Regions from separate parts of the Luteibacter sp. SVR4-7G genome, predicted to be linked through region 1. Evidence: predicted binding sites of a transcription regulator. Region 1 holds the regulator's gene; the other holds the start of a gene.

The links. Region 1 encodes FliA, which starts transcription of late flagellar genes. Its sites were predicted from a motif close to TAAAGTTTNNCNNNCNNNGGCCGATAA; they were not measured.
Region 2: ACR9ZH_RS15370 (cyclic di-GMP phosphodiesterase) is a predicted target of FliA. The motif match lies at 13,193-13,219, and genes of this name have one in related genera.

What each region holds. Positions count from the first base shown of each region.
Region 1 is NZ_JBPGXO010000010.1:407-14,755, forward strand. Features, by position in the region: gene ACR9ZH_RS05475 (TMEM175 family protein) at 1-510, shown strand, start outside; gene ACR9ZH_RS05480 (YaeQ family protein) at 517-1,053, opposite strand; gene ACR9ZH_RS05485 (hypothetical protein) at 1,218-1,655, shown strand; gene ACR9ZH_RS05490 (DUF2802 domain-containing protein) at 1,652-2,062, opposite strand; gene ACR9ZH_RS05495 (chemotaxis protein CheW) at 2,129-2,578, opposite strand; gene ACR9ZH_RS05500 (chemotaxis protein CheW) at 2,575-3,147, opposite strand; gene ACR9ZH_RS05505 (ParA family protein) at 3,147-3,935, opposite strand; gene motD (flagellar motor protein MotD) at 3,935-4,837, opposite strand; gene ACR9ZH_RS05515 (flagellar motor protein) at 4,834-5,574, opposite strand; gene ACR9ZH_RS05520 (chemotaxis protein CheA) at 5,576-7,624, opposite strand; gene ACR9ZH_RS05525 (protein phosphatase CheZ) at 7,632-8,273, opposite strand; gene cheY (chemotaxis response regulator CheY) at 8,283-8,684, opposite strand; gene ACR9ZH_RS05535 (RNA polymerase sigma factor FliA) at 8,716-9,447, opposite strand; gene ACR9ZH_RS05540 (MinD/ParA family protein) at 9,444-10,319, opposite strand; gene flhF (flagellar biosynthesis GTPase FlhF) at 10,367-11,701, opposite strand; gene flhA (flagellar biosynthesis protein FlhA) at 11,723-13,831, opposite strand; gene flhB (flagellar biosynthesis protein FlhB) at 13,834-14,349, opposite strand, start outside.
Region 2 is NZ_JBPGXO010000045.1:5,322-22,682, reverse strand. Features, by position in the region: gene aroB (3-dehydroquinate synthase) at 240-1,313, opposite strand; gene ACR9ZH_RS15440 (shikimate kinase) at 1,313-1,843, opposite strand; gene ACR9ZH_RS15435 (NAD-dependent epimerase/dehydratase family protein) at 1,851-2,693, shown strand; gene ACR9ZH_RS15430 (kinase) at 2,755-3,621, opposite strand; gene pdxH (pyridoxamine 5'-phosphate oxidase) at 3,620-4,207, shown strand; gene ACR9ZH_RS15420 (secondary thiamine-phosphate synthase enzyme YjbQ) at 4,228-4,668, shown strand; gene ACR9ZH_RS15415 (ABC transporter substrate-binding protein) at 4,668-5,465, shown strand; gene ACR9ZH_RS15410 (arginyltransferase) at 5,556-6,257, opposite strand; gene ACR9ZH_RS15405 (GAF domain-containing protein) at 6,292-7,785, opposite strand; gene ACR9ZH_RS15400 (biliverdin-producing heme oxygenase) at 7,778-8,407, opposite strand; gene ACR9ZH_RS15395 (hypothetical protein) at 8,408-8,800, opposite strand; gene ACR9ZH_RS15390 (alkaline phosphatase family protein) at 8,811-10,082, opposite strand; gene ACR9ZH_RS15385 (hypothetical protein) at 10,136-10,543, shown strand; gene hutU (urocanate hydratase) at 10,628-12,301, shown strand; gene msrA (peptide-methionine (S)-S-oxide reductase MsrA) at 12,442-13,113, opposite strand; gene ACR9ZH_RS15370 (cyclic di-GMP phosphodiesterase) at 13,255-14,511, shown strand; gene ACR9ZH_RS15365 (putative bifunctional diguanylate cyclase/phosphodiesterase) at 14,508-15,758, shown strand; gene coaE (dephospho-CoA kinase) at 15,768-16,370, opposite strand; gene ACR9ZH_RS15355 (prepilin peptidase) at 16,367-17,236, opposite strand; gene ACR9ZH_RS15350 (type II secretion system F family protein) at 17,316-17,361, opposite strand, start outside.

The DNA of each region.
Region 1 (14,349 bases):
GCCTGGGTACAGGCGCTTGTCGAACTCACTCCGCACTTCGTGGGCTTCATCCTCAGCTTCATCGTCGTGGGCGCGCTATGGGCGGCCCACCACCGCGTATTCGGCATGCTTCGCCATTACGACCCGTCGATCGTGTGGCCAAACCTGTTCCTCCTGATGGCCATCGCATTCATGCCGTTCTCGTCGGCATTGATGAGCGCACATCCCACCGAGCGCGTTCCGGAGTGGTTCTACGCAGGCACCTTGTTGGTGGCGGGACTGCTTCAGTTCCGGCTGATCAAGCGGGTCCTCCGGGTGCCCTTCCTCCGGGAAGACGTCACGGAAGACGTTATCGCCATGTTGCGGCGCCGGGCCCTGGCGCTGCCGTCGATGGCGATCCTTGCAGGCGTCCTGGCCATCTGGTGGCCGGGTCCGAGCAATCTGCCCCTGATGCTCATGCCGCTGGTTGTGCGGGTGTTTGCGGCCATGGCGAAGAAGAGGACTGTCGAGCCCGCGCTTGACACGGAGTGACGCGGCTCAAGCCAGCGTGGTCAGTTCGACCGGCACGATGGCGTCGCCGCTGATGATCTGGGCCTGGCCGTCCTGCACCATGAACTGGATCTGCATCGTGCGCTGCGTGAGCGCGGCAAGCGCATCGACCGTGGCGGGAGCGATATCGATGACGGAGACGTTTTTGGTCCGGGCCACGGCGGCCGAGGTCTTCTTCCACCAGACTTCGGCGCTGCGTCCGCTGTAGCTGTAGACGATCACCCGCCTGGCGCGTCCGGCGGCGCGGCGGATGCGCTGCTCGTCTGGCTGGCCGATTTCGATCCACAGGTCCACGTCGCCGGTCAGCTCCTTGCGCCACAGGTCCGGCTCATCATCCGAACTGAGGCCTTTGCCGAAGACCAGGTCCTCGTCGGCATTCAGCGCGAACGCGAGCACCCGCACCATCATCCGGTCGTCGGTTTCCGACGGGTGCTGGGCGATGGTCAAAGCGTGGGACTGGTAGTAGTGCCGGTCCATGTCGCTGACCTGCAGTTCGGCCTTGAAGACCGTGGATTTAAGTGCCATGAGGTGCCGCTCGCTTTCGATGCCGGACGCAGAGCGTACATGAGGAAACGGCTACTTGTAGGCCGAGTTGGCAAGCGTTCCGCATTTTCGGCCCCGGTTCAAGTTTCGCCGCTGGCGAAGCGTAGTTTCCAGGAAGCCGCAGGGTGCGGCGCGTGGAGGACATCATGAAACGATTATTTGGTTTTTGCGCACTACTACTCTTTGGGGGCCACGCGATGGCTGCGTGCAACACAGCGGCCCTTTCTGGCTCCTTTATAGGCAAGACGTCAGGCAGTATTGGGTTGAACCTTGCGCCCTTCAGTTCGATTGCGAGCGCCCGGATGTTCGGTAATGGGCAGGGAGAAGCGGAAATTTGGGCCAATTTCGCGGGTCTCACTGGCCCAGTAGTACACCTGACTCATCAGCCCATTACCTACACGGTTACGAACGCAGCGGACGGCAGTTCGAACTGTGTGTGGAAGATCATAGTCGTGTACGGCAACTTCCTACAGCTCTCATACATCGGGGTCATGGGACCGGACGCGGACGAGATCTTCGTCTATACCGAAACGCCGGCCACATCCGTCACCGGAATCGTAAAGAAAACGGCTGAACAGCCTTAGCTCGGCGCATGCAGCCGATAAAGCAGTTCAGCCTCGGTAAGCGAGATGCCGCAGGTTTCCGCGATGTTCTGCGGCGACGCGCCCTGTCGTGCAAGGCGTTGGGCGAGGGCCAGCGCACGGTCGCTTGTGGCGCTCGGTTCGCTCGCGACGGTGACGGCCGGTTGGCGGCGTACCTGGTCCTCGATGTCGCCCAGGCGGTGATCGAGGCGGCGGAGCATGTTGGCCAGGGTTTCGGCGGGGATCGCCGGCTCGGCTGGAGCCTGCGCGGGAGCCGCGGCGGCTGGGGCCGCTGGCTCCTTGTGCGTTGACGGCCGAGCCGCGTCGTCCAGCCTGCGGAACAGGAATAGCAGGCCGACGAGGTTGAGGACCGCGAGGGCGATCAGCACGTATCCGATGGCGGCGTTCATGCAGGTGGGACTCCGTTGGGTCGCCGGACACGGTAGCGCAATGTGGCATCGCGAAAAAGCGGTGGATCAGGCGCGGCAGAGCTTCTGGACGTCGACCAAGGCGATGAAGCCGTCGTCGCGGGTGATCACGCCGCTGACCGGGTCGTCGCGGCGCTCGGCGCGGCCCGGGGGTGGCGGGGCCACGTCGTCGGCCTCGAAGGTGAGCATGTCGCCGATCACGTCGATGCGCATGCCGACCACGCTGCCGCCGTCATCGAACACGATGACGCGGCGGGACTCTTCCGTGCCCTCCTCGATACCGCCATCCAGGCCGAAGCGGCGGCGGCCGTCGAGCACCGGCACGATCTGCCCGCGCAGGTTGACGATGCCGAGCACGTCGTCCGGAGCGCCGGGAACCGGCGTGATGTCGCCCGGGCGGATCACTTCGCGCACGCTGGCGAGGGATACCGCGTAGCGCTGCCCTTTCAGGGAGAAACCGAGCCAGGCACCATGCCCGTCGTGTTGGGGTTGGGTCATGGGCCCAGCTCCTTTTCCAGCCATTCGATGAGTGCGGCCACGTCGACCACGCCGCATTTGGGTTCCGGCGACATTCCCGCCAGCCACGGGCGCGTGGCTGCGCCGCGGCGCCACTGGATCGTGTCCGGCGGCAGTTCCACCGGCTCCTCGTCCACCACGCAGGCCAGGGCCCAGGTGCGGTCGCGCAGGATCACCAGCGTCATGACGGGCGCGCCGCGGAGGTCGGGCGAAAGCACGGCCGCGAGGTCGGCCACGCGCGCTTCGCCACTGGGGTGCCGCCAACGGCCGAGGCAGACCGGATTGCTGGAGTTCGGCGGCGTCAGCGGCGGCATCGGTATCACGTGGGTGACATCCGCCATGGGCACGGCCAGCTTCACTCCCGCGGCCACGCACAGCAGGTAGCGGCAGGCCGCATCGCGCGCCGGCGCGGAGATCGGCGTGTTCCGCCAGGGTTCGAACGCCACGACCTTCACCTCGGTCGGGGGCACCGGCAGGCTTGCGGCGACCGGCGTCAGCAGGTCGGCGAGGTAGTCGGCGACGATCTGTTCGGCATCTTGCATGGCGCGCATCACGCGGCGGCGTCCGTCACGGACGGCACGGGCATGGCCAGCAATTCGTCGAGCAGCTGGCGATACGCCAGACCGCCCCGGCGCGCCGCCGGCCACGCGGCCAGGGGCACGCCTGCGGCGCTCGCTTCGCGAATCTGGGTATCGGTGGGAATCACCGACTGGCTCACGTCGTCGCCGTATTGCTCGCGCAATTGCACGAGGCAGGCACGCGAGGCATGCGTGCGCGCGTCGTACAACGTGGGCACGATCGTGCGCGGTATCGGTTTGCCCCGCGAGCGCTCGATCATCGACAGGCTGCGCAGCATCCGCTCGAGGCCGGCCAGGGCCAGCGCTTCCGTCTGCGTCGGCACGAGCAGGCGATCGCTGGCCGCGAGTGCGTTGACCATCAGCACGCCGAGCGTCGGCGGGCAATCGAGCAGCACGTTGTCGAAGTCGGAGGACAGCTCCGCCAGTGCCTGGCTCAGCACGAGCCCCATGCCGGGCCGGGCGCCGAGCTGCCGGTCCAGCGTGATCATGGCGGCGGAGGCCGGCAGCACGCTGAGCCGGTCCCACTGCGTCGCGTGAACCAGGGTGCGTACCGGCAACGGGTTGGCGCCCACGCTGAAGAGGTCGTACACGCTGCCGTGCGCGCCGCCTTCCACGCCGACATAGCCGGACAGCGACGCGTGCGGATCCATGTCGACCAGCAGCGTGCGTTTGCCCGAGTCGGCGAGCAGGCTGCCGAGCGCCACGGTGGTCGTGGTCTTGCCGACGCCGCCCTTCTGGTTCGACACCGCCCAGACGCGCATCACCCGGCCCTCGTCGCGACGTGCGCGACATCGCTGTAGAAACGCGCCGGCGCAGCCTTGTCGCTCATCACCACGATCAGCACGCGGCGATTGCGATTGCGGCCGTCTTCCGTGGCGTTGTCTGCAGTGGGACGGAACTCGCCCCAGCCGACGATGCCGACGCGATGCGGGTCGACGCCGGTAATGGTGAGCAACCGCGCCACGGTCGCCGCACGGGCGGCCGACAATTCCCAGTTCGAGGGAAAGGTGGCCGTCGCGATGGGCGTGTTGTCGGTATAGCCCTCGATGCGCATGGCGTTCGGGAAGGGCGCGAGAATGCCTGCCAGCTTGCGCAGCACGTCCTCCGCCGGTGCCTGCAGCTTCGCCACGCCGACCGGGAACAGGATATCGGTGCGCACTTCGATTTCGAGCCAGTCCGGCGTCTTCCGCACGCTGACCATGCTCTTGTCGATCAGCGGCTTCATCGCCCGCTGCACTTCGTCGGAAATCTGGCTTAGGCTCGCGTCCTCGGTCTTGCCGATCGCCGTGTTGGCCGCGGACGCGGTATTGACGCTGGCCGCTTCCTGGCGTTCGGGTGCCGCGCCTTCGTGGCCCGGCAACGGCAGGTTGCGCGGCGGAATCGGCACGTCGATCTTCGCGATCGGCGCTGCCGAGGGCGCGCGCGACTGGTTCGGCAAGGGCACCTGGGCGGCCGGCGTCGCCTCGCGGATCGGCTCGATGACCTTGCCGGTGCCGTTGAAGGCTTCGTTGATGGACTGCGCCATCACGCGGAACTTCGTTTCGTTCACCGCCGACACGGCGTACATCACCACGAACAAGGCGAGCAGCAGGGTGATCAGGTCCCCATAGGGGATCGCCCAGCGCTCGTGGTTGATGTGTTCCTCGTGGTGGCGGCGCTTCACGACAGGAATCCCTGCAGCTTGCTCTCGATGTGGCGGGGGTTGTCGCCCTGCGCGATGGAAACCAGCCCTTCGACCAGGATCTCGCGCATCTGCGAACGGCGCCGGGCGAGTCCCTTCAGGCGCGAAGCCATCGGCAGCGCCAGGAGGTTGGCGAGACCGATGCCGTAGATGGTGGCGACGAAGGCCGCCGCGATGCCGTGGCCGAGCTTGCTCGGATCGGCGAGGTTCTGCATCACCGACATAAGACCCATGACGGCGCCGATGATGCCCATGGTGGGCGAGTAGGCGCCGGCGTTCTCGAACACCTTGGCGCCCTCGATGTCGGTGTGCTCGCGCGCGAACACCTCCACTTCGAGGACGGAACGCATGGCGTCGGGCTCGGTGCCATCCACCAGCAACTGGAGGCCCTTGCGGATGAAGGGATCGCCTTCGCGCTCGATCGCAGGCTCCAGGCCGAGGAGGCCGGTGCGCCGCGAGATTTCGCTCCACCCGACGATGCGGCTGACCAAGTCTGCGGATTCGATATCGGGCGGGCGGTATACCCAGGGCAGCATGCCCCAGGCGCGCTTGAGTACGGCACCCGGCGTCTGCACGAGCAGGGCCGCGAAGGTGCCGACGAAGACGATGATGAACGCGGCCGGATTCCACAGGGCGTCGAGGCTCGAGCCCTTGAGGATGGTGCCCAGGATGATGACCACGAAGGCCAGGATCGTTCCGACGACGCTCACGATATCCATATCAGACAGCCATCCTCAGGGTAGGCAGGACCTGGCCGCCGTCTTCGGCGAGGCCTGCGAGATCGAGCACGAGCGAAATCCTGCCGTCGCCGGTGATCGTGGCGCCCGCCACGCCGGGCACATCCTTGAGGAACGGCCCCAGCGGCTTGGCCATGACGTCTTCACGTCCAAGCACCTCGTCGACCAGGCAACCGAGGGTCTGGTGGCCGATCTGCACGACCACCACGTGGCCGCCCTTCCCCGCGGCACCGGCCCAGCGGCCGAGATCGGCCAGGGGCAGCGCGCGCTGGCGATGGGACGCGACGATACGGCCGTCGAGTTCCTGGATCTGGCCGGGCACGAGTTCGAACACTTCGGCCACGTTGGACAGCGGCAGCGACAGCAACCGGTTGCCCACGCGCACCATCAGCACGCGCAGGATCGCGAGGGTGAGCGGCACGGAGAGGCGCACCGTGCTGCCGTGCCCGACGCGGGAGTCGATCGACAGCGTGCCGCCGAGTTCCACGATCTTCGTCTTGACCACGTCCATACCGACGCCGCGGCCGGAGATGTCGGAGACCTGGCTGGCCGTGGAGAAACCCGGGCGGAACACGATCTCGTAGCATTCTCGCTCGTCGAGGCGCGCGGCCTGCTCCTCGTCCATCAAGCCCTTTTCGACGGCCTTGCGGCGCAGGACCTCGGGGTCCATGCCCTTGCCGTCGTCGGTGACGGTGATGACGATGCGGTCGCCGAACTGTCCTGCGGCGAGACGGACCGTGCCCGAGCGCGGCTTGCCCTCGCGCTCGCGCACCTCGGGCATCTCGATGCCGTGGTCGACCGAATTGCGCAGCAGGTGAACCAGCGGGTCGGCCAGCGCTTCCACCACGGTGCGGTCGATGTCGGTCTCTTCGCCTTCGGTAACCAGTTCGATCTCCTTGCCCAGCTGGCGGGCGAGATCGCGGACGATGCGCGGGAATCGTGAGAACAGCTTGCCCACCGGCTGCATGCGCATGCGCAGCACGGCGTTCTGCAGGTCTTCGGCCACGCGCTCGAGTTCGCCGATGGCGCGTTCCATCGGGTCGTTGGTGCCGCGCGGCGCGAGGTTGGTGAGGCGGTTGCGAACCAGCACCAGTTCGCCGGCGGCATCCACGAGGCTGTCGAGACGGCTGGTGTCGACGCGGACGGTGGTGTCGGCGGTGGAGGCCGTGCGTTTTTCGGCGGGTTGGGATTTCGGTGAGGCTGTTGCGGGTGCTGCCGCAGGCGTGGGGACCGGGGCGAAAGGCGTCGCGGACAGGTCCGCTCCTACAGGAGCCGTTGCCGGGACGGCGGCGGTGCCGGGGGCGGCGGTGCCGTGGAGGCTGTCGAGCAGGGCTTCGAACTCGTCGTCGCTGATGGTGTTGCCGGCGGGCGGCGCGACGGGAGCGGCAGCCACCGGAGCGGATTCGGGCGCGGAGGCATCCGGTTCGGCGCCGGGCGCGCCGGTGCCATAGAGCGAATCCAGCAGGGCTTCGAACTCGTCATCGGAGATCGTACCGGACGATGCCGGTGCCGGGTCGCGCTCGTTGCGCGCGGCGTCGAGCATCGCCTCGAATTCGTCTTCGATGGGATCGTAGGGGCGCGACGGGACGGCGGCCGCCGCGGGAGCGGCGACCGGTGCGGACAGCGCCACCGGAGGCGCGGAAACGGCGCGGCCCGGGATCAGCAGGCGATCGAGCAGCGAACGCGGGGCGGCGTCGAGCGGCAGGCCGCCATCGGCGGCCCGCATCATGTCGTTGAGGAGGTCGAGCGACTCCAGCAGCGCATCCATGAAGCCTGCGTTGAGCACGACGGCGCCGTTGCGCGCTTCGTTGAGCAGGTCCTCGGCGCGATGGCAGAGCTCCACCATCGGATTCAGGCCGAGGAATCCCGCACCGCCCTTCACGGTGTGGAACGCGCGGAATACCGCGTTAAGCAGGTCGGTGTCGCCCGGCGACGACTCGAGGTCCACGAGCTGTTCGCCCAGGCTCTCGAGCAGTTCGCGTGCCTCGATCAGGAAGACATTGAGCAGCTCGTTGTCCAGCTCCACGCTCATAGGGCGCTCAGAAGCCGAATTCGCTGAGGAGGCGATCCACTTCGTCCTGGCTGACCTTGTCGGCGGGCGGTGCCGCACCGCCCGCGAGGGAGCCGGTCAGGCGCACCAGTTCCACCAGCGAGGACTCGACCTTGGCCATGAAGGCCTCGACCTGGGCCACGCGCTGGCCGGAGAGGTCCTGCCACGACTGTGCTTCCACCATTTCGCCGAAGCCGATATCGCAGCTCTGCGCGAAATCGCCCACGCGCACGGCCAGGGCCGTGGCGTTGGCGCCGAACGCGGGATCGGCGGGATCGAGCACCAGCACTTCGTCGGCCTGGCGCGCCAGCGCCTGGGCCTGCGGGCGCAGCTTCTCGCTGAAATCGAGCGTGCGATGGGCGGCCTGCGAACTCATCTCGAGCACGTCGCGCAGGTGCTTGCGCGCGTCGCCCATGTTGCCCGGCACGCCGTCGTTGGAGATGTCGGCGGCGAGGCGGCGCGCGGACTCGTGCAGGTCGCGCGCGAGGTGGCCCAGGGCCAGGAACAGGTGCTGTTCGCGCGTGCGCAGGAGGCGGTCGAGCGCCTGCTCGAAGGCGGCCGGATCGTCGGCGTCGAGCAGTTCGCGCAGTTCGGGTGCCACGTCATGGCCGGTGGTAAGCATCGTGTTCATCGTCGTTCCTTAGCCTGCGGCCGCAGCGAGACGTTCGAAGATCTTGTCGAGTTTTTCCTTCAGCGTCACCGCGGTGAAGGGCTTGACGACATAGCCGTTCACGCCGCTCTGCGCGGCGGCGATGATCTGGTCGCGGTTGTTCTCCGCGGTGACCATCAGCACCGGCAGCGATTTCAGCTGTGCATCGGCGCGGATCGCCCGCAGCAGGTCGATGCCGGTCATGTTCGGCATGTTCCAGTCGGTGACCACGAGGTCGATCGGCTGCGCGCGCAGCAGCGCCAGCGCCGCGTTACCGTCCTCGGCCTCCTGGATCAGGGTGTTGGTGAACCCCAGCTCCACCAGGAGGTTCCTGACGATACGTCGCATGGTGGAGAAATCGTCCACCACGAGGATCTTCATGTTCTTGTCCAAAACTTCTCTCCGCCTTGCTACCGCGCGTTCGTCAATGCTTGTCTTTCCAACCCGACATGCGTGCACGGAGGCGAATCAGGGCCTGGCCGTGGATCTGGCACACCCGCGATTCGCTCACACCCAGCACCGCACCGATTTCCTTCAGGTTGAGCTCTTCATCGTAGTACAGCGACATGACCAGCTTTTCGCGCTCGGGCAGCCCATCGATGGACTGCGCCAGCGCGTCGCGCAGGCCTTCCTGCTCGAACAATCCGTCCGGACCCGCGGCATCCGGGTCGGCCACGTCGATCGCCGCGCCCTCGTCGCCTTCCGGCGCCGTGAGGCTCAGCAACCGCGCGCTCGCCGCGTCGGCCAGGATCTGGTTGTATTCCATGGCGTCGATGCCCAGCCGCTTCATCACTTCGGCGTCTTCGGCGTCGCCACCCGTCTCGTTTTCGATCTGCCTCGTCACCTCCGCGACCTCGCGCAACTTCCGGTGGACGGAGCGCGGGGTCCAGTCCGTCTTGCGCAGTTCGTCCAGCATGGCGCCACGTATGCGGATGCCCGCATAGGTTTCGAAGCTGGCCGCGCGAGTCGGCGAGTAATTCCTTGCGGCCTCGAGCAATCCGATCATTCCGGCCTGCATGAGGTCGTTCGCATCCACGCTCGGCGGCAGCCTGCCCATCAGGTGATAGGCGATACGGCGCACCAGCGGCGCGTGGGTTTTTACCAGTTGATCCGCCGGGATACGCGTGATCTCGAGATATTCGGTCGCGACGCTCACAGTGGCAGCCCTCCTCCCAAGTGGGACCGCTCGGCGAAAAAGCCGATGCGGCCCTGTGCCCGGGGCTCGGGTTCACCCCATGTATCGACCGACCGGGCCAGATTCTTGAATCCGATCGCGGACCGGCTGCTCGGCCAGGCGTCGACGACGGCCGACTGGCGCCGGATGGCCTGGCGCAGGTATTCGTCGTGCGGGACCATGCCCATGAAATCCAGGGATACGTCGAGGAACCGGTTGGTCACCCGCGACAGCTTCTCGAACAGCTGGCGGCCCTCCTGGGCATGGCGGACCATGTTGGCCACGATGCGGAAGCGGTTGACCGCGAACTCCCGGCTCATCACCTTGATCAGGGCGTAGGCGTCGGTCAGCGAGGCCGGCTCGTCGCAGACCACCACCACCACCTCGTCCGAGGCCGCCGCGAACATGGACACGCTGTCGGAAATGCCGGCGGCGGTGTCGACGATGAGGTATTCGGGCGCCAGCGGGTACTCATCGAAGGCGCGGATGACCGCGGCATGCTCGATGTTCGGCAGCTGGGCCATGCGCCGCGTGCCCGAGGTGGCCGGGATCACCTTCAGGCCGTGCGCGGCTTCGAGGATCAGGTCCTCGATGCGGCACTCCCCTTCCAGCATGTGACCCAGGTGGCGGGTAGGCTGCAGGCCGAGCAGGACGTCGATGTTCGCCATGGCGAGGTCGGCATCGAGCAGGAGGACGTCCCGGCCGCCCATCGCCAGCGCCATGCCGAGGTTGACCGCCACCGTGGTCTTGCCGACGCCGCCCTTGCCGCCCGCGATCGCGATGCTGCGGGTGGGGCGACGGTCGGCGAGCCAGTTCAGTCCGGCGGCCTGGGTGGAATCGGCGTGTGTGCTCATGAAGGAAGTCACTGCCCCTGTCTTTCTGTCTGTGTCCGTGAGGCCGCTCAGGCCAGGGCCGGCGTCGCCGTGCCGAAGCGTTCGGCCAGCAGGGCGTCGTCGGGTTCTTCGTTGCGTTGCTTCAGCCGCTGGGCGGCGAGGCAGACGAGCTTGCGCGCATCGGCCGTGGCGATGTCCTCGGGCACGCGCTGCCCATCCGTCGTGTAGTCCAGCGGAAGATCGTGGCGAATGAGGGCCGAGAGCGCGCCACCGATCAGCGGTGCCTCGTCGAGCTTGGTGAGGATGGCGCTTTGCGGCGCCAGCGGCGCATAAGCGCGGATGGCGCTGTCGATGGCCTGGGCCTGCGCGTTGGCGGCGAGCACGAGGCATACGCGCACGTCCGAAGTTGCGCGCAGCGTGTCGAACTGCTGCTGCAGCTTGGGATCGTTGCCGGCCAGGCCGGCCGTGTCCACGAGGACGGTGTGCTTGCCGCGCAGTTGCAGAAGCACATTGCGCAGGCTGGTGGCGTCGTGTGCATTGAAAACGCGCACGCCGAGCAGGCGGCCATAATGTTCGAGCTGCGCCCCGGCACCGATGCGGTACTGGTCGGCACTGATCAGCGCGACGTTCGACGCGCCATGGCGCAGCACCGCGCGGGCGGCGAGCTTGGCGATCGTCGTGGTCTTGCCCACGCCGGTCGTACCCACCAGTGCCGTGATGCCGCCGCCCACGGTGTCGAAGTTGCGTCCGCTGGCGCGGATGTTGCGCGAGAGGAGGCCCAGCGGCAGGTAGCGGGCCTGGTCCGGGGTCATGCCCGGCGGCAGCTCGGCGCACAGCGCGCGGGCCACGTCGCCGTCGATGCCAAGGCGGGTCATCTCGCGCAGCACGCGGGCACGCAGCGGCTGCTCGCGATCCATCTGGTTCCACGCGAGGGTCGAGAGCTGTACTTCGAGCATCTCGCGCAGGTTGGTGATCTCGGCACGCACGCCGTTCACGGCGGCGTCGTTGTTCGGCGCCACGGTGGCTGCGCGGACCACGTCGGCCACGCTGGCGGCGAGCGCCGCGCTGGACTGGCGCTGCGGCGCGTTGGCGTTGTCCTGCGCGCCGGAGCGCGAGGCACGTTCCACGGCGGCGGCCGTCGCGGCGCGGGCCTGGTCGATCCGCGCGGCGCGATCGGCTTCGTCGCGGATGGCGCGCATCGGCGCTTTCTCTTGCTTCGCCGGCGGCTCCAGGCCGAAGCCGGCTTCGCGCACCAGGGCTTCGTCGTAATCGAGGGCAGCGATGATCTCGATGCCGTCGTCCAGCCGGCGGGTGGACAGGATCACGGCATCCGGGCCCTGTTCGTCCCTGACCTGGCGCATGGCCTGGCGCATGTCGGGAGCAACGAATCGTTTGATTTTCATGCGTGCGATCCTGTCTTCGTCCTATCGTCCGAGGGCCGTCACCAGCTTGACGCGTCGGTTGTCCGGAACCTCGTTGTACGCAAGCACATGCAGGTTTTGGGCCACATGCCGGGTGAAGCGTGAAAGCCACGGACGAAGTGCCGGCGAGACGAGCAGGACCGCCGGTTCGCCGGCCGCTTCCTGGCGCCGCGCCGCGTCGGCAACGCTCTGCTGCAGGCGATCGGCCAGTCCCGGCTCGACGGCCGCGCCGGCGGGACCGCCGCCTTGTAGGGATTGCAGCAGGATCTGCTCCAGCTCCGGCGCCAAAGTAATGACGGGGACTTCCGTACCGAGGCCGGCGATTTCCTGGACGATCTGTCGGCCGAGGGTGACACGCACCGCCGCGGCGAGGACGCCTGGATCCTGGCTCTGCCCCGCGTGCTCGGCCAGCGATTCCACGATGCCGCGGAAGTTGCGGATCGGCACGCGTTCGGCGAGCAGGTTCTGCAGCACCTTGACCACTACGCCGAGCGACAGGCGCTTCGGCACCAGGTCTTCCACCAACTTCGGCGTCTGCTGGGCCAGACGGTCCAGCAACTGCTGCACGTCCTGGTGGCCGATGAGTTCGTGGGCGTGGTTCTGCAGGATGTGCGAGAGGTGCGTGGCGATCACCGTGGCCGGATCGACCACCGTGTAACCGAGCGTCTGCGCGTGCTCGCGCAGGCCCGGCTCGATCCACACGGCGTCCAGGCCGAAGGCCGGGTCGCGCGTGGCGATGCCGTTGATCGTGCCGTGCACGCGGCCCGGATCGATCGCCAGCATGCGCTCGGTATGGATCTCGGCCTCGCCCATCGGCACGCCCATCAGCGAAATGCGGTAGCCGTGCGGTGCGAGGTCGAGGTTGTCGCGGATATGCACCGAGGGCACCAGGAAACCCAGTTCCTGCGACAGCTTGCGGCGCACCGACTTGATCCGTGCCATCAGCTCCCCGCCCTGCGCCTTGTCGACCATCGGGATGAGGCGATAGCCGACTTCCAGGCCGATGGTGTCCACCTGGGCCACGTCTTCCCACGAGAGTTCCAGCCGCTCGGCCGGGGGCACCGACTCCAGCGCCAGTTCCGTGCCCGGTGCGCCCGTACCGGAGGCGACGCCGGCAGCGGCTTCCATCTGGTGCTGGTGCAGTTTCCACGCGCCGAAGCCCGCGATCGCCGCGAGGATCAGGAACGGAAGGTTGGGCATGCCCGGAATGAGGCCCATGATGCCGAGCACGGCGGCGGCGACGGCCAGCGCCTTCGGCTGGCCGAACAGCTGTCCCATGACGTGCTTGCCCATTTCCTGGGACTTCGACACGCGGGTGACGATCACCGCCGTGGCGATGGACAGCATGAGGCCAGGCACCTGGGCGACGAGGCCGTCGCCGATGGTCAGAAGCGTGTACGTGCGTGCGGCTTCCGCGGCCGAGAGCCCGTGCTGCAGCATGCCGATGAAGAAGCCGCCGATGATGTTGATGGCGAGGATCAGCATGCCGGCGGTGGCGTCGCCGCGGACGAACTTGGACGCACCGTCCATCGAGCCGTAGAAGTCCGCTTCCTCGCGCACTTCCTGACGCCGCTCGCGCGCCTGCTCCTGGGTCAGCAGGCCGGCATTGAGATCGGCGTCGATGGCCATCTGCTTGCCAGGCATCGCGTCCAGGGTGAAGCGCGCGGTCACTTCCGACACGCGGGTCGCGCCCTTGGTCACCACCACGAAGTTGATGATGGTGAGGATGGCGAACACCACGAAGCCGACGGCGAAGTTGCCGCCGATGACGAACTCGCCGAAGGCCTCGATCACCTTGCCCGCGGCGCCGGGACCGTTGTGGCCGTGGAGCAGCACCACGCGGGTCGACGCGATGTTCAGCGCCAGGCGCAGCAAGGTGGCGAACAGCACCACCGTGGGAAACGAGGCCAGTTCCAGCGGACGCATCACGTACATCGTGGCCAGCAGGATCACCAGCGACAGCGCGATGTTGAAGGTGAACAGCAGGTCCAGCACGAACGGCGGCAAGGGCAGCATCATCATGCCGAGCATGATCAGCATCGCCAGCGGTGCGGCGATGCCGCGGCGCCCGATCTGGCGGAACGTGCCCATGAAGGTGGTGCTGGCTGCCATCGTCAGTTGTCCATGCGGTAGGGACCCATGAGATCAGGGTCGATGTCCTGCTTCGGGAGGTCGGGCGGGAGATCGCCCATCGCGATCGCCTGCTTCAACCGGAACACGTAGGCCAGGATCTGGGCAACGGCGATGTAGAGCGCCGAGGGGATCTCGCGTCCGATTTCCGTCGTGTGATACAAGGCGCGTGCCAACGGCGGGGCCTCGACCACCGGAACCTTCGCACCGCCCGCCACGTCGCGGATCTGCTGGGCGATCACGTCCACGCCCTTGGCCACCACGCGCGGCGCGCCCATGCGGTCTTCGTCGTACTTGAGCGCCACGGCGAAGTGGGTCGGATTGGTCACGATCACGTCCGCCGTCGGAACGTCTTCCATCATCCGCCGCCGCGCCATCTGGTGTTGCATCTGACGGATTTTCGACTTCAGCTCCGGGCTGCCCTCGTTTTCCTTGTGCTCGTCCTTCACTTCCTGCTTGGTCATCTTCATCTTCTTGGTGAAGCTGAATTTCTGCCATGG
Region 2 (17,361 bases), on a different contig from region 1:
TGTAGGCGGTTTGCCGCCAAGCTGCGTGGCCATTGTAGGAGCGCGCCTGCGCGCGACGGCTTTTAGCGACAGAGCAGCAGGCCCTGCGGCTCGTGGCCTCAAAAAAGAGCAGCAGGCCCTGCGGCTCGCGGCCTCAAAAGATGTCGCGCGCGAGGCGCGCTCCTACAGTCCGGTCCCGGTCCCGATCCCGATCCCGGTTGCGGTTGCGGTCGCGGGTTGTGGGTCGCAGTATGTGGGGATCAGCCGGGGCGGAGCACGTCGAGCACGGCCTCTTCCGGCACGCCCGACACGATCTCGGCCTTGCCGATGCCGCGCCAGAGGATGAGGCGCAGGGTCCCGGCGCTGTTCTTCTTGTCCAGCCTCATCAGCTCCAGCAGACGGCTGGCTGGGTGCTGGCCCGAGGTTTCCGTGGGCAGGCCGAGGCGGCCGAGCAGCGCGACCAGGCGGGACGTGTCCCCGGGGCCTGCCATGCCGAGCCGTTCGGAGAGACGGGCGGCCAGCACCATGCCGACGGCCACGGCTTCGCCGTGGAGCAGTTCGCTGTAGTTGCCGGCGGTTTCGAGAGCGTGCCCGAAGGTGTGCCCGAGGTTGAGCAGCGCGCGTTCACCTTGCTCGGTTTCGTCGCGCGACACGACGCCCGCCTTGTACGCGCACTTGCGCGCGATCGCTTCGATCAGCGGCGCCTGCTCGCGCGCGGCGAGGGCCTCGGCATTCGCTTCCAGCCAGGCGAAGAAGCCGGGATCGCCGATGGCGGCGCCCTTCACGATTTCGGCCATGCCCGCACGGTATTCGCGCTGCGGCAGCGTGCGCAGCAGGTCGATGTCGGCCAGCACGCCGCGCGGCTGGTGGAAGGCGCCGGCCAGATTCTTGCCCACCGGCAGGTTCACGCCGGTCTTGCCGCCCACCGAGGAATCGACCATCGACAGGAGGGTGGTCGGCATCTGGATGAAGTCGATGCCGCGCATCCAGCACGCGGCGGCGAAACCGGCGAGGTCCCCGACGACGCCACCACCGAGGGCGATGACGCAGGCGTCCCGGGTGGCACCGAGCTGGCCAAGCGCGTCCAGCACGCGGCCCACGTTCGCGAAGGTCTTGTGCGTTTCGCCGTCGCCCAGCAGGAACGACGACCAGTGCAGGCCTTCGAGACCTTTCGCCAGCGTGTCGAGGTAAAGCGGGGCGACGGTGGTGTTGCTCACGACGAGCACGTGCCTGCCGCGGATGAGCGCACGCCAGCGCGCGGCGTCGCCGAGCAGGCCGGGGCCGATCCAGATCGGGTAGCTGCGACCCGCGAGGTCGACGTGCAAGGTTTCCATCAGCTGCGTTTCCAGTGGCGGTCGAGGAGGGCGATGGCGCGGGGAACGGCATCGTCGACGCTTTCGTGGCGTCCGCGGAAGATCAGGTCCGCGATTTCTTCGTACAGGTGGTTGCGATGTTCGGCCAGCGCTTCCAGGCGGCCGCGGCGGTCGCCGCCGGCGAGCATAGGGCGCACGGTGTCGTGGCGCAGGCGGTCCAGTTGTTCGTCCACGTCGACGCCGAGCATGAGCACGGTGCCGCGGGACATCAGGATCTCGCGGTTGGCCGGATCGAGCACGGCGCCGGCGCCGGTGGCGAGCACGATACCTTCGCGCAGACTAAACTCGTCCAGATGCGCGCTTTCACGCGCGCGGAAACCCGCCTCGCCTTCGTTCGCGAAGAGCTCGGCGATCGTGGTGCCGCAGCGCGACTCGATCTCCACGTCGAGGTCGACGAAGGGCAGGCCGTAATGCGCCGCGAGGCGCTGTCCGATCGAGGTCTTGCCGGCGCCCGTGGGGCCGACGAGGAACAGGTTGGGCGAAGGATTCATCGCGCTCATGCTAGCAACAAGCCTTTCCCGTAGATACGAGACGGTGCTGGTCGCAGGGGCCGGCGACGTCGGCACCCGGCTGGCGCGGCGGCTGGCGGCGGAAGGCCGCCAGGTCTTCGCGCTGCGCCGCGGTGAGGCCACCGGCGGCGATGGCATTACCTGGCTGCGCGCCGATCTGACGCGTCCGCAGACGCTTTCCGGCCTGCCTGGGGTGGAAGCCGTCGTTTTCGCGCCGTCGCCCGATGCGCGCGATGAAGCGGCATACCGCGCGGTCTTCGTGGATGGACTGCGTCAACTGCTGGACGCGCTGCCGTCGCCGCCGTCGCGGACGCTCTTCGTCTCGTCTTCCGCTGTCTACGGCGAGCATGGCGGCGCCTGGATCGACGAGGACACGCCACCGGATCCGCCGGGGTTCAATGGCCGCGTGCTGCTGGAAGCGGAGCGCTGGCTGGCCTCGCGGGGCGTGGGCGGGGTGTCGCTCCGGCTGGCCGGGCTGTACGGACCGGGGCGCACGCAGTTGTTCGAACGCTTGCGGGAAGGTAAGGCCGCGGTGCCGCGAGGGAGGCCGGTGTATGCCAACCGCATCCACGTCGACGACGCGGCGGCAGCCCTGGCCTTTCTGCTCGATCTGGCATCGCCGGAGCAGGTTTACGTTGGCGTCGACGACACGCCGCTGCCGATCGACGAGCTTTACGATCACCTCGCCCGGCTGATCGGTGCGCCGTTGCCGCCTGATGGCCCCGGCCCGGCCGGCGTGGGAAACAAGCGCCTCTCCAACGCGCGCCTGCGCGCCGCGGGTTTCCGCTGCACGTGGCCCGACTCCCGCAAAGGCTACGCCGCCCTGGAGTAGGAGCGCGCCCTGCGCGCGACAGCCTTTAAGCGAGAAGCTGCAGGGCCTGTTGCTCAAAGCCTCAAAAGATGTCGCGCGCAGGGCGCGCTCCTACGCCGGTCGGAGAGCGGTGCTCGTCGAGACAGAAAACCAGGTCGGCTTTGTCCGGCAGCGTCTCCAGCGCGCGGCGGCTGATCCGCTCGTAATGCTGGAGGAATCGCGTCAGCGTCGGTCCATCCATCGCGCCCGGTTCGCCGCGCTCGCGCAGCGGCGCCTCGGCTTCCGCGCGCCACGTCGCCACGATCTCCCATGACGGCGCCTGCAGCACGACCAGCGCGTCGATGCGCTTCCAGACCGGCAGGTACTCGGCGAGATGCGCATCGACCCATTGGCGCCAACGGCTGTCGGGATCTTCGTCGCGCTCCAGGGCATTGACCGGCTCGGCCAGCGCCGATGCATCTGCAGCCGGTTCGACGCCAAGACACCACCCCTCGAGCACGATGAGCTTCGGCGGTTCGGCGATCGCAGGCCATAACGCGCTGTCATAACGGTCGTCATGCCCCTTGTCGAAGCGCGGGATCGCTATCGGCGTTTCGGGCGTGGCCTTGGCGAGCGCATAGAGCGTCGAAGCGAGCAGGGCAAGATCGTGCGTGCCCGGCACGCCCCGCGTGCGGAGGAGCGGGTGCACCTCGACAGCGAGCGCCTCGCGCTCCGCGCGGGTGAGGTAGACATCGTCCAGCGACAAGGACACGGCAGCCCAGCCCCGCTCCCTCGCCGCATCGATGAGGCGCGCGGCGAGCGTGCTCTTGCCGCTGCCCTGCAGCCCGGAGAGGCCGAGTACGAACGGCTGCTCCGCGCGTGCCACGTCGCGTTCGAAACAGCCAAGGACGGTGTCGGCCAGCGTGCTAGCATCGGTGGATTCCATGCCCGCAGCATAGCCCACCGTCATGCTCACCCCACAGATCCTCGACACCTTCCGCGGCCTCCTTGGCGAGGCCAAGGCCAGCGGCGACCCCGAACCCACGGCCATGACCCTTTCCACCGTGGACGCGGGCGGCCGCGTGCATTCGCGCATCGTGCTGCTCAAGGCGATCGACGAGAAGGGCCTGCGTTTCTTCACCAATTACGAAAGCGCCAAGGCCGGCGAAATCGCCCAGCACGCCCAGGTGGCGCTGTGCTTCCACTGGAAGCAGATTCGCGAAGGCATCCAGGTGCGTTTCGAGGGCCGCGCCACGAAGACCGGCGCCGGGGAGTCGGATGCGTATTTCGCCACCCGCGCGCGCGGCAGCCAGATCGGTGCCTGGGCGTCGAAGCAAAGCCAGGAACTGCCGGACCGGCAGACCTTCGAGGACCGCGTGGCGCACTACGAGAAAGAATTCGCCGGCCGCGACGTGCCGCGTCCTCCGCACTGGGGCGGTTACCTGGTGGAGCCGGATCGCGTGGAGTTCTGGTACGGCGCCACCTTCCGCCTGCACGAACGCATCGTGCACGCCGTGGACGGTACAAGCTGGACGAGCCGCCTGCTCTATCCCTAGAGCGTCCCCAGGAGTCGACCATGAGCCGAGCCCAGCCCGTCCAGCACGTTGCACAGACCACGTTCACCGTGCATACGCGTGGGCGGTCGCTCAACGAAGTGACCGACCGTATCGCGGAAGCCATCGTGGCCAGCGGCGTCGGCACCGGCATTGCGCACGTCTTCGTGCAGCATACGAGCGCCTCCCTGCTCGTCGGCGAGAACGCCGATCCCACCGTGGTAGCCGACCTGGAGCGTTTCTTTGCACGCCTGGTGCCCGATGGCGATCCGCTGTTCCGTCATCGTGACGAGGGGCCTGACGATATGCCCGCCCATGTCCGCTCGGTGTTGACCGGCGTGTCGCTCTCGCTGCCCGTGCACGGCGGCAAGCCCCTGCTCGGCACGTGGCAGGGCGTGTTCCTCTACGAGCACCGCCACGAAGCGCACCAGCGCAAGATCACCGTTACCGTTTCAGGTCATTGATGTCCGACGCCTACCCGCAACGCATTGTCTGCCTCACCGAAGAACCGACCGAAGTGCTCTACGCCATCGGCGAGGAACACCGCATCGTCGGCATTTCCGGCTTCACCGTGCGTCCACCGCGGGCGCGCAAGGAAAAACCGAAGGTCTCCGCATTCACCAGCGCGAAGATCGGCCAGATCCTCGACCTGAAACCCGATCTCGCCATCGGTTTCTCCGACCTGCAGGCCGACATCGCACAGGAGCTCATCCGCGCCGGCGTGGAAGTGTGGATCAGCAACCACCGCAGCGTGGACGGCATCGTCGCGTACATCCGCCGCCTGGGCGCCATGGTCGGGGCCACGGCGAAGGCGGAGGAACTGGCCCGGCGTGCCGAGGCGCACCTCGCGCAGATCGCCGCACAGGCCGCGGCGCTGCCACGCCGCCCGCGCGTCTATTTCGAAGAATGGGACGAGCCGCTCATCACCGGCATCCGCTGGGTGGGCGAACTGGTGCGCATCGCCGGCGGCGACGACGTGTTTCCCGAACTGCTCGAGGAGCCGCTGGCGAAGCAGCGCATCCTCGCCGATCCGATGGAAGTGGTGCGCCGCGCGCCGGACATCGTCTTCGGTTCCTGGTGCGGCAAGCGCTTCCGGCCGGAACACGTGGCCGCGCGCCCCGGCTGGGCCGACATGCCGGCGGTCCGAGGCGGCGAGATGCACGAGATCAAGTCGCCAATCATCCTGCAACCCGGGCCGGCGGCGCTGTTCGACGGGATAGAAGCAATGCACCAGGTCATAGCGCGCTGGGCCAACCGGTAGGAGCGCGCCCTGCGCGCGACAGCTTTTCGCGAGGAGCAACAGGCCCTGTAGCTCACGGCCTCAAAAGCTCAGCGCGCGCAGGGCGCGCTCCTACGGCATCGGGATCCAGCGGCCGTGCCGGCGGATCTCCAGCGGCTTGAACCGGCGTTTGTAATCCATTTTCGGGTGCCCGGCGATCCAGAATCCCAGGTACACGTAAGGAACACCGCGGCGGCGCGCCAGTTCCACTTGCTGCAGGATCCCGAACGTGCCGAGGCTGCGCGCCTCTTCGTCCGGGTCGAAGAACGTGTAGACGGCCGAAAGGCCGGCTAGCGCGATATCGGTCACGGCCACGCCAAGCAGGCGCCGCCCCTGGCGAAATTCCAGGAACAGCGTCGGACTCCAGGGGGCGGCGAGGAAGCGCTGGAAATCTTCCGCGTCCGCCGCATCCATGCCGCCGCCGCTGTGCCGCGCGTGCAGGTAGCGCTGGTAGAGCGCGTGCCGCTCGGGGGTGAACCCCGGCATCTGCTCGCTCACCGTGAGGTCGGCGTTGCGCTTCAGACAACGGCGCTGGCCGCGATCCGGCGAGAAGTTGTCCACGTCGATGCGGCAGGGCACGCAGGCCTGGCAGGCGTTGCATTGGGGCAGGTAAAGATGGCCGCCGGCACGGCGGAAGCCCTTGGCCAGCGCGGGCCCATAGAGCCGGTCGAGGTGCGGCGCGCCCGGGTCGACCACGAGGTTCTGCGCCGTCCGCTCGGCGAAATAGCCGCAGGTATGCGGCAAGGTCTGGAACAGGCGGACACGGTCGGTCATGGACCGATGTTATAGCGCCACGGCGTACGGCGCGTCACCGCGACCTTTCGATCAGTTCACGCAAATAGCGCGCCGACTCCAGGTGCTGGTGCGACCAGGGCCGCGAGCGTCCGCGCACGGTTTCCTGCCAGATATCGAAGCTCTGCCGTGGCGACAGGCGCGCACCGGGGATCGTTTCCAGCTTGGCCAGCGAGGGATTGCCGCCCCAGCGCACCTGCCGTACCTGCGCCGCGCGCGTCCACATCACGGCATCGCCGGATTCGAACGACAGTGGCAGGTAGATCGCGCCGGCGGCGAGTTCCGTGATGGACGGGTCCGCCAGTTCCGCGTGCCACGCGCCGATTTCGTCGGTGTGCAGCACGTCGCCGGCGATATCCTCCTTGCTGGCGACGTCGCGGATGCGCCGCACCGCGGACTCCGAGGGAATGAGGCCGTGGCGCACGACGCGGCCCCCGGTGAAGATGGCGACGCCATCCGCGTCGACCACTTCGAGCAGTTCCGGTGCAAGTCGGGCGAGTAGCTCAGGGTCCATCCGGTCGCTTTCGTCGAACGCCGTGATCAGTTTCTCGCGCACGGTGAGCAAGGTGCTTTCGACCTCGATTTCCGCCAGCTCCTCGATCTCGGCCACCCGCATGGCGAATGTCCGGGCCATCGCTTCGGCCGCGGCTCGCATGCGGTGGTCGGCGAAGAAGGGGCTGTAATGGTGGCAGGAGATGAGCCCCCAGAGCCCGCCGTCCACGATGATGGAAGCCACCAGCGTCGCCGTCACGCCCATGTTGCCGAGATACTCGAGGTGCACCGGCGATACGCTGCGCAGCGATACGTCGCTGAGGTCCGTGGCCGCGCCGGTGACCGGGTCGTGGGCGGGCACGATGCGCGCCGGCACGTACTTGCAGTCGCTGATCTGGCGCACGCGGTTGCGCAGGTAGAGCACGCGGGCCTGGGCGGGGATGTCGCTGGCCGGGTAATGCAACCCCAGGTATGCCTCGAGGTCATTGCGCCGCTCTTCGGCGATGATCTCGCCGTGCCAGTCGCGATCGAAGCGATAGACCATCACGCGGTCGTAGCCGAGGAGGTTGCGGATGGCACGCGCGACGCGCGCAGCAGCGCGCCCCACGCCGGGATCGCCCTCGAGATCCCGGGCCAGATCGCGGGCGGCGTGGACCGGATCGTCCTCGAAGGCGGGCTCCCCGGGTTCGGTCTCGATGAGCCAGCGCATGTCGTACGTATGCACGGCCGCGTACCAAGGGCGTTCCTTACGCGACCGGGGGAAATCCACCGGTACCCAGCCGCTGTGCAGCGGACGTCCGCCGTCGAACAAGTCGTCAGGCAGGTGGACGACCTCGTGCAGGCTCGAGCCGAGCGCGGTTTCGGCGTCGACGCCTGTGACATCGTCGATGTTCTCGCTGACCTGCAGGATCGCACGGGTAGCGGCGTCGACGACGATCAAGGCTCCATGCGGCTGGACCGATCCGGGAATATGGATGGGCTCGCGATCGCAGGCGGTGAGGTCGGGAAGCTCAGACATGCGTGGCATCGTCCTGTAGCGCCTGGCGAAAGCGAACGAACATGCGCAGCGCGCCGTCGATGGCTGCCTGCAGCGCGGCCGGCTCGGCCAGCACGCGGTCGAGCAGCGCCCGGAAGCGGTGCCACGGTTCGTCGGCGCTTTCGCCGATGGCGTAGAAATGGTGGGGAAGGGCCGGGAACCTGTCGCGCAGGCGCTTCACGATCACGCGGCCGCCCAATGCGGAGCCTTCGACGACATAAAGCTCACCCCAGTACTGTAGGAGCGCGCCTGCGCGCGACGGCTCTTCGCGGGCCCGCAGCAGGGCCTGTGGCTCTTCCCGAAAAGCTGTCGCGCGCGAGCGCGCTCCTACATGGATCAGGTCGCGTTCCAGTGCGGTCGCGCGGGAGAGGTAGGGCCAGTCATGGATCGAGCCGATTTCGGCCAGCCAGTCCGCGCGCGCGGCCTCCCATTCGCTCAATAACCGCCATTGCGCGTCGAGCAACTTGCGGTAGCCGGCCTCGTCGATCGCACCGTCGAGCAGTCTCTGCGTGACGGGCGTCGCCTCGGCTGCTTCGTGCGCGGCACGCGTGGACTCGCGAAGGGCGATGTGGGCTGGCGGCGTGGCTGCGCTGGCGCCGTCCACTCAAAGCACCTGGGTGGCCCTGAGCACGGCGATCAGCATCACCCCGGCGACGACGGCGAGCACCATGAGGCGCACGCGCGCGGCGGTGCGCTGGGGCCGCGGACGGCTGTCGGGCTGGCGATGCATCTGCAGCTCCTCCTGGAACCTGACCACCGGCTCGATACCGATGTCCTTGAGGAGGCCGCGCGCTTTCGGGAAGTCGTCGGCGCTCTTCACCCAGACCTGCGGCCAGCTGTTGCGGTCGTCGTTGCGCTGCGAATAACTGAAGCGCTGGTACGTGGGGCGGTTCCAGGTGGAGCGGTTGGTCACCGTCGTCTCGATGCCGTGCTCGGTGAGCAAGGCCACGATACGGTCGATGTTGTCCTGGCGGGGCGAGGTATAGATCTGGCGCATGGGCCCGATTCTACGGGAATCGGCCGACGGGGGCTTCGGCCTTGCGCAACGCGCCCTTCACGGCGTCGAGGCTGCCGTCGTTGGGCAACGGCGGCAGGCCGAGCAGGTGCGCCAGCAGGGGATAGACGTCCACGTTCGGGAACGGCGGGATGGTGGCGCCCTGGGCGATGTCCGGCCCATGGGCCACGAACAGGGCACGCATCTCGCGGGCGAGGTTGTCGTAGCCGTGCTCGCCGCGCGACATGGGATCCGTGCGCCTGGCCAGGGTTTCGTGGCTGGTGATGGCCCAGCCGGTCTCGGCGAGGCAAAGATAGGCCGGCACGCGGGGGTTTTTGCCGTAGTCCAGACGCGCCGGCAGGTCTTCCTTGCGATAGCAGCGCATGTGCGCATGCGGGCCCAGGAGGCGCGCGACCGCACGTGAGCCGTCCACGCCCGGCTTCGGATTGAAGGTGGCCATCACGCCATAGGAGACGGCGTCGAGGGCGTCGAGGTCGGTCTCTTCGTCGGCGAACACGATGTTGCCGCGCGGCACGTCGGCCATGCCATGGTCCGAGACGATGATCAGGTTCGTGGTGTCGTAGAGACCGCGCCGGCGCAGCTGCGCGACGAGGTAGCCGAGCGCGTCGTCGACCTTGCGCAGGGCTTCGTCCACTTCCTGCGAGTCCGGGCCGAACTCATGTCCCGCATGGTCGACGTCGTCGAAGTAGAGCGTGTCGAACACGGGCTTCCGGCGGTCCCCGTCGATCCACGCAAGCAGCTTGTCGATGCGTTGCCGTGGCGTCAGGGCGTCGTCGAACGGGATCCAGTGGTCCGGCCGCACCCCGTGGATCCTGGCCTCCGTGCCAGGCCAGAACATCGTCGCCGTGCGCAGGCCGTGTTTCTGCGCCGTGACCCAGATCGGCTCGGCTTCCGCCCACCAGCGGCCGTCCGCGGTGGCATCGCGATTGCCGAGGCTGAACTTGCCTAGCGCGGGGTCCTTCATCGTGTTGTTCACGATGCCGTTGCGGTCCGGAACGCGGCCGGTCACCAGGGTGTAGTGGTTGGGAAAGGTCAGCGAGGGAAACGAGGGCAGCATGTACGGCGCCGTGGCGCCGTCCTTCGCGAGTGCCACAAGGTTAGGCGTGAGGCCGCGGCCGATGTAGTCGGCGCGGAAGGCGTCGATCGACACGAGCAGCACGGTATGCGGAGCGGTGACGGGCTCGGCCGGGCGCGTGGCGCATCCGGCGACCGGCAGCAGGAGCAGCGTGAGCAGGGCGCTCCAGCGGGACAACATGGCGTTCATGGGCGACGACGTAGGCTTTAAGGCAAACAATCCTTCCATGATGGACGAGTCCCATGACCAATTCATCACGCAAAATCCTGCTGGGCCTGTTCGCCGCGTTGCCCGTGCTGGCGGCGGCGCAGACCCAGCCGGCGCAACCGGTTCCCCCGCCGCGTCCGAAGCCCGTCGTCATCACCACGCAAAGCGCGAACCAGCAGTGGCAGCGCCAGGTGGATCGTCAACAATTGCAGGACCGGCAGAACCAGAACGCCCTGCGCGAGCAGCTGCGCCAGGGCAACCTGGACCGCCAGCGGACGAACGCCACCGATCCGGCCCTGCGCAGCCAGCTGGACGCCGCCGATCGCAGCGAGCAGCAGCTCTACAGGGCCCGCCAGGACGCAGCCGCGCGACGCTACCAGACGCTGCCGCAGCCGGCGACCGCGCAGCCCGCCCCAGCCCGCTCAGGCACGGCCGGCCGCTAATCCAAAGCCTCCCACAGTCCACACTGGCGAGGCGTCGGGCGGCGGGACCATAATCGGGGATTCCCTGGATCGACGGAGTCTCCGATGACCGCTGTCACGCGCATCGACACAACCCGCACCGTGCGTGCCCCGCGCGGCAGCGAGCTCACCTGCCGCAGCTGGCTCACGGAAGCGCCGTACCGCATGCTGCAGAACAACCTCGATCCGGAGGTGGCCGAGAATCCGGCGGAACTCGTGGTGTACGGCGGCATCGGCCGTGCCGCACGCAACTGGGAATGCTTCGACGCGATCCTGCGCAGCCTGCGCGAGCTCCGCGACGACCAGACCCTGCTCGTGCAGTCGGGCAAGCCAGTTGGCGTCTTCCCGTCGCATCCCGACGCGCCGCGCGTGCTCATCGCGAACTCGAACCTGGTTCCCGCCTGGGCGAACTGGGAACACTTCAACGAGCTCGATCGCAAGGGCCTGATGATGTACGGCCAGATGACGGCTGGCTCGTGGATCTACATCGGCTCCCAGGGGATCGTGCAGGGCACGTACGAGACCTTCGTGGAGATGGGCCGCCAGCATTACGGCGGCAGCCTCGCCGGGCGCTGGATCCTCACCGCCGGACTCGGCGGCATGGGCGGCGCGCAGCCACTGGCCGCGAGCCTGGCCGGGGCGTCCTCGCTCACGATCGAGTGCCAGCAGAGCCGCATCGATTTCCGCCTGAAGACGCGCTACGTGGACGAGCAGGCAGCCGATCTCGATGATGCCCTGGCCCGCCTGGACCGCTACGCGAAGGAACGCCGCGCCGTGTCGGTGGCCCTGCTGGGCAATGCCGCCGATGTGCTCCCGGAACTCGTCCGCCGCGGCATCCGCCCCGACGCGGTCACCGACCAGACCAGCGCCCACGATCCGGTCAACGGCTACCTGCCGTCGGGCTGGACGGTCGAAGAATGGTTCGAACGCCGCAAGAGCGATCCGGCCGGGACCGCCCGCGCGGCCAAGGCATCGATGCGCCGCCACGTCCAGGCAATGCTGGCCTTCCACGCGATGGGCGTGCCTACCTTCGACTACGGCAACAACATTCGCCAGATGGCCAAGGACGAGGGCCTGGCTGAGGCCTTCGCCTTCCCCGGCTTCGTCCCGGCCTTCGTCCGCCCGCTGTTCTGCCGCGGCGTGGGCCCGTTCCGCTGGGTGGCGCTCTCCGGCGATCCGGAGGACATCTACAAGACCGACGCCAAGGTGAAGGAACTGATTCCCGACGATCCGCACCTGCATCGATGGCTGGACATGGCCCGCGAGCGGATCAGCTTCCAGGGCCTGCCCGCACGCATCTGCTGGGTAGGCCTGGGGCAGCGCCACCGCGTTGGCCTGGCTTTCAACGAGATGGTCCGCAACGGGGAACTGAAGGCCCCCGTGGTGATCGGTCGCGACCACCTCGATTCCGGCTCGGTTGCCAGCCCGAACCGGGAGACCGAGGCCATGCGCGACGGCAGCGACGCCGTGAGCGACTGGCCGCTGCTCAACGCCATGCTCAACGTGGCCGGCGGCGCCACCTGGGTCAGCCTCCATCACGGCGGCGGCGTGGGCATGGGCTACAGCCAGCACAGCGGCGTGGTGATCGTCTGCGATGGCAGCGAGGCAGCCGACAAGCGCATCGCGCGCGTGCTGTGGAACGACCCCGGCACCGGCGTGATGCGCCACGCCGACGCAGGCTATCCCGAAGCCATCGCCTGCGCCAAAGAGCAAGGCCTGGACCTGCCGATGCTCGGCTAAGCCCCACTGTAGGAGCGCGCCTGCGCGCGACAGTTTTTCGCGAAGAGCAACAGGCCCTGTTGCTCAAGGCCCCAAAGGCTGTCGCGCGCAGGCGCGCTCCTACATCGTTGCCGTGCGTTAGCGGTACACCATGCCGTGCGTCAGCGGCCGTTGGCCCAGGCCGGGGTGTAGCGCTCGGGATAGAGCCGCTGCAGCGCCAGCACCTTGGGCCGGTCGTTGATCGCGATGTACAGCGCGTCCGGATTCAGGCGCATATAGTCCTGATGCTCGCTCTCGGCGAGGTAGAACGCCTTCAGCGGCGTCACTTCGGTGACGATCGGCGCCGCGAAGGCATGAGCGGCCTTGAGCTGCGCCACGTACGCCTCGGCCACCTTCTTCTGCTCGGGATTGGCATAGAAGATGGCGGAACGGTACTGCGTGCCGACGTCGGGGCCTTGCCGGTTCAGCAGGGTGGGGTCCTGCGCCACCGAGAAGAACACCTGCAGCAACTGGCCGTAGGTGACCTGGCTGGGGTCGTACACCACGCGCACGGACTCGGCGTGCCCGGTGTCGCCATCGCTCACGTCGTCATAAGTCGCGTGGGCGGCGTCCCCGCCCGAGTAGCCGGAGCGCACGCTCTTCACGCCGCGCACGTGCTGGAACACGCCCTGCACGCCCCAGAAGCAGCCGCCGGCGAACACGGCAGAGGCCTCGCCCCGGGCGGGCGCGGCGTCAACCGCAGGCGGGGGCAACCGGATGCCCTCCTCGCCGGCGGAAGCGCTGGAGCAGGCGGTGAGGGCGAGGAACAGCGAAGGAAGCAGGCGGAAGCGCATGGGAAGGCTCCAGGGGAGGGGGCTGCTCCATAAGACCGGCGGCGGACCGGTTTCCTCACACATTCCAGTGCCGGACCCCTAAAGCTCCGGTGAACGGCGCCGATATCCCTTCGGATGTGCAGTGGTTCCGTGGGAGGGGCCGTGGTTTACGACCTGGTGGAGAGACGCGTGTTCGTGGCCGACCTCGAGGTCGGCATGTACGTGAGTCGTCTCGATTGCGAATGGTCGGACACCACCTTTCCGCTGCAGGGCGTGCCGATCACCTCGCAAGAAGACATCGACCGGCTGGCCAGGTTCTGCAAGTACGTGTTCATCGACCTGCACCGCCAGGTCGCGCCGGACTATTCCCTGACCCGGCCGGCGCGTGTGGTTACGCCAGCGCGACCGGCCGCCCCGGTCAAGCCGCGACCTGCTCCCAACCCGCGGCTGGTCGCCCGGCACGTCTACCGGGACACGGTGCCCTTCGATGAGGAAGTCCCCCGCGCGCAGGAGGCCTTCGACCAGGTCACCCGCTTCGCGGAGGCCCTCGTGGACGACGTCCAGGAGGGGCGCGCCATCGAGCCGCAGGCCCTGGAGGAAGCCGTACGTCCCATGGTGGCCAGCGTGCTGCGCAGCAGTGACGCCTTGTTCTGGATCGAGAGCCTGCGCCGTCGCGACAGCTACACCTACCAGCATGCCGTGGGCTGCAGCTCCCTCGCAGCGGCCTTCGGCCGGCACATGGGTTTCGCCAGCGACGTCATCGTGAGCCTCGCGGCCGGCGGGCTGCTGATGGACGTGGGCAAGGTGCAGATGCCCGAGGAACTGCTTTCGCGCGAAGGGCCCTTGAACGACGACGAATGGGGCCTGGCGCGGCGGCACGTGAACGACGGCATGTCCATCCTCGAACAGTCCGGCGTCACCGACACCGAGGTGCGCGACATGGTGCTGACCCACCACGAGCGCTTCGACGGCAGCGGCTACCCGGCCGGCCTCGCCGGAACGGAGATCCCGCTTCCCGGCCGCATGGCCGCGATCATCGACACCTACCACGCAATGTCGTCGCCCCGGCCTTACCGGCCGGCGGTTTCCCAGCACCTCGCGCTGCGCCAGCTCTACGCAGGACGCGACACCGCGTTCCAAGGCGAACTCGTCGAACAGTTCCAGGCCTGCCTGGGCGTGTATCCCACCGGCTCGATCGTGGAGCTCAACACGGGTGAAGTCGCCGTCGTGATGGTGCAGAATCAGGCCCGCCGCCTGCTGCCGCGGGTGGCTGTCCTGACGCGTGCGGACAAGGGGGCGCGCGAGGATTTCCTCATCGTGGACCTGATGCACCAGGTGGACATCGTCCGCCGCGAAATCCTGCGCACCCTGCCTGCGGGCAGTCATGGCATCGATCCAAGGGAGTTTTTCATTCAATGAGTGAGCGTGCCGACATCCTGCCCGCCGTGCAGATCATCCTCGACCGGGTGGTCCCCGACTCGGGATGGCGCGCGGTACTCGTCGTGAGGCTGCAGGGCATGCGCGAGGCGCAGCTGCGCTTCGGTTACGAGTTCGGCAACCAGATCATGCTGGCCGCGCGCGAGCGGCTCGTCGAGGCCGTACGCCACTTCGACACCGTGTTCGTCGCCGGCGACGACACCTTCGTGGTCGTGCTGCCCTCGGTGCGCAACCGCACCCATGCGCTCCTGGCCGCCACGCGTATCGTCGGGGCGTTCGACAGCCCCTTGCTGCGCGGCGAGCGTCCCTGGCAAGGCCGCCCGATCGTGGGCGTGGCGGTGCATCCCGAGCACGGCACGACGGCCGAACTGCTTTACCGCCGCGCCGAGCTGGCGCACGACGAAGCCATGCGCGTGGGCGAGTCCTTTGCCCTGTACCAGCCCGACGCGACGCCGGTCGAGATCCTCTACGGCGAATTGCGTGAGGACATCGAAGCGAACCGCCTGCACGTGGCCTTCCAGCCGCTGCGCGATCTGCGCTCGGGCGAGATCGTGCGCGTGGAATCGCTCTCGCGCTGGACGACTACGGCGCAGATCGACGTGGCACCCTCCGATTTCATCCAGTTCGCCGAGCGCAGCGACCTGATCGTGCCGCTGACCCGCTGGAGCCTCAACGCCTCATTGCGCCACGCGGCCGCGCTGCATCGCGGCGGCTGTCCGCTGGACGTTGCGATCAATCTTTCCCCGCGCGTTTTTGCGGAAGCGGGCTTCGCCGAGCAGATGCTGGGGGCCATGGACATCTGGGGCGTGCCGCCGACCGCCGTGATCGTCGAGATCACCGAGACGGCGCTGCTCACCGACCTCGACATGAGCGTGCGCGTGCTGCGCAGCCTGCGCGACCACGGCGTGCGCGTGGCCATCGACGATTTCGGCACCGGCTACGCCTCGTTCGCCTACCTGCGCCATTTCCCCGCGACGGAGCTCAAGATCGATCGCAGCTTCGTCGACGCCATGAACACCGACAGCCGCACGGAACTCCTGGTGCAGGCCATGGTGGACGTGGCCCATCGCCTCGGCATGGAAGCGGTGGCCGAGGGCGTCGAGAACGAAGCCACCCTGCTGCGCCTGGTGGAAATGGACTGCGACCTCGTCCAGGGCTACCACATCGCCGAGCCGGTGAAGGCCGAGGATTTCGTGGCCGAGCGCGTCGCGGCCGCCTCGCTGATCTGACTCAGGCTCCTACACCGCGGCCTGGGCGCGGTAGCGCCGGTCCAACGCCGCCACTGCCTCATCCAATGCCGCCTCGTCCCCATCGTTGACGATCACATCGTCGGCGATGCCCAGGCGATCCTCGCGCGAGGCCTGCGCAGCGATCATCTTCCTCGCCAGCGCCGTGTCGATGCCGTCACGCCGGGTGAGGCGTTCGATCCGCATCGCTTCCGGCGCGTCGACCACGAGCACGCGATCCACCCATGCGTAGTGCTCGCGGTTTTCCACCAGCAGCGGGATCGAGAGGATGCAGTAGGGGCCCTCGTCCGCCGCCACAGCGTCGCGCAGCCAGGTGCGGATGCGCGGATGCAGGATGCCTTCGAGCGTGGCTCGCGCCGAGGGATCCTCGAAGACGCGCTGGCGCATGGCCGCCCGGTCCAGCCGGCCTTCGCCGTCCAGCGCATCGTTCCCGAAGGCCCGCGCGATTTCGGCCAGCGCCGCCGAGCCCGGTTCGACCACCGCACGTGCCGCCATGTCGGCATCGTAGGCGTGGATGCCCAGCGCTTCGAAGCGCCGCTCCACGGCGCTCTTGCCGGAAGCGACACCGCCGGTGAGGGCGACGACGTAACTCATTGCAGCCCGGCGATGCGCAGGTAACCCTCCAGCAGCCGGTCGCCGGCAAGGAACCATACCCAGCCCGCGGCCGCGATGTACGGACCGAACGGAATCGGCACGTCGCGCTGGTGATTGCGGAACAGCATGAGGCCGCCGCCGACCAGGGCCCCGATCAGCGAAGACAACATGATCACCGGCAGCAGCGACACCGGCCCCATCCAGGCCCCCAGCGCCGCCAGCAGCTTGAAGTCGCCGTGCCCCATGCCTTCCTTGCCGGTGAGCAGCTTGAACAGCCAGTAGACGCTCCAGAGGCTGAGATAGCCGATGAGGGCGGCCAGGATCGCGGACGAGGGTGCCACCGGCAGCGGCTGCCAGGCCGGAATGAGCGTGAGGCCGAGGCCGATCCAGAGCAGGGGGTAGTTGAGTTCGTCCGGCAGCAGCTGGGTATGTGTGTCGATGCCGGAAAGGGCGATGAGGAAGAAGGTGAAGACCAGCCCCGCCAAGGCCGCCGGGGTAGGCCCGAAGTGCCACACCACGAGGGCGCTGGCCACGCCGGTGAACAGCTCTACCAGCGGGTACTGGGCGGAAATCTTCGTGCCGCAGTAACGGCAACGTCCGCGCAGGAACAGCCAGCCGAACACGGGAACGTTGTCGCGCGCGGCCAGCTGGTGCTTGCACTGCGGGCAGTGCGAGGACTCCAGCGCCACGCCGGGCGGTTTGGGCTCGTCCACTGCTTCCAGCTCCAGCACCTCGCGGGCCTGCCTGCGCCATTCCCATTGCATCCGCGGCGGCGTGCGCAGGATGACCACGTTGAGGAAGCTGCCCACGAGCATGCCGAAGACGGCGGCGAAGGCGATCCAGAGGGCGAGGGGGAGTTCGGGCATGGAGTGTCCGTGGTCAAGAAAAACCCTCCGCCCGCGAAGGCGAAGGGTTCCTATTGTGCCTTGCTTGCAGCGGTATGGATCAGACCGTGCCGGCGAGCTTGAAGATGGGCAGGTAGAGGGAGATG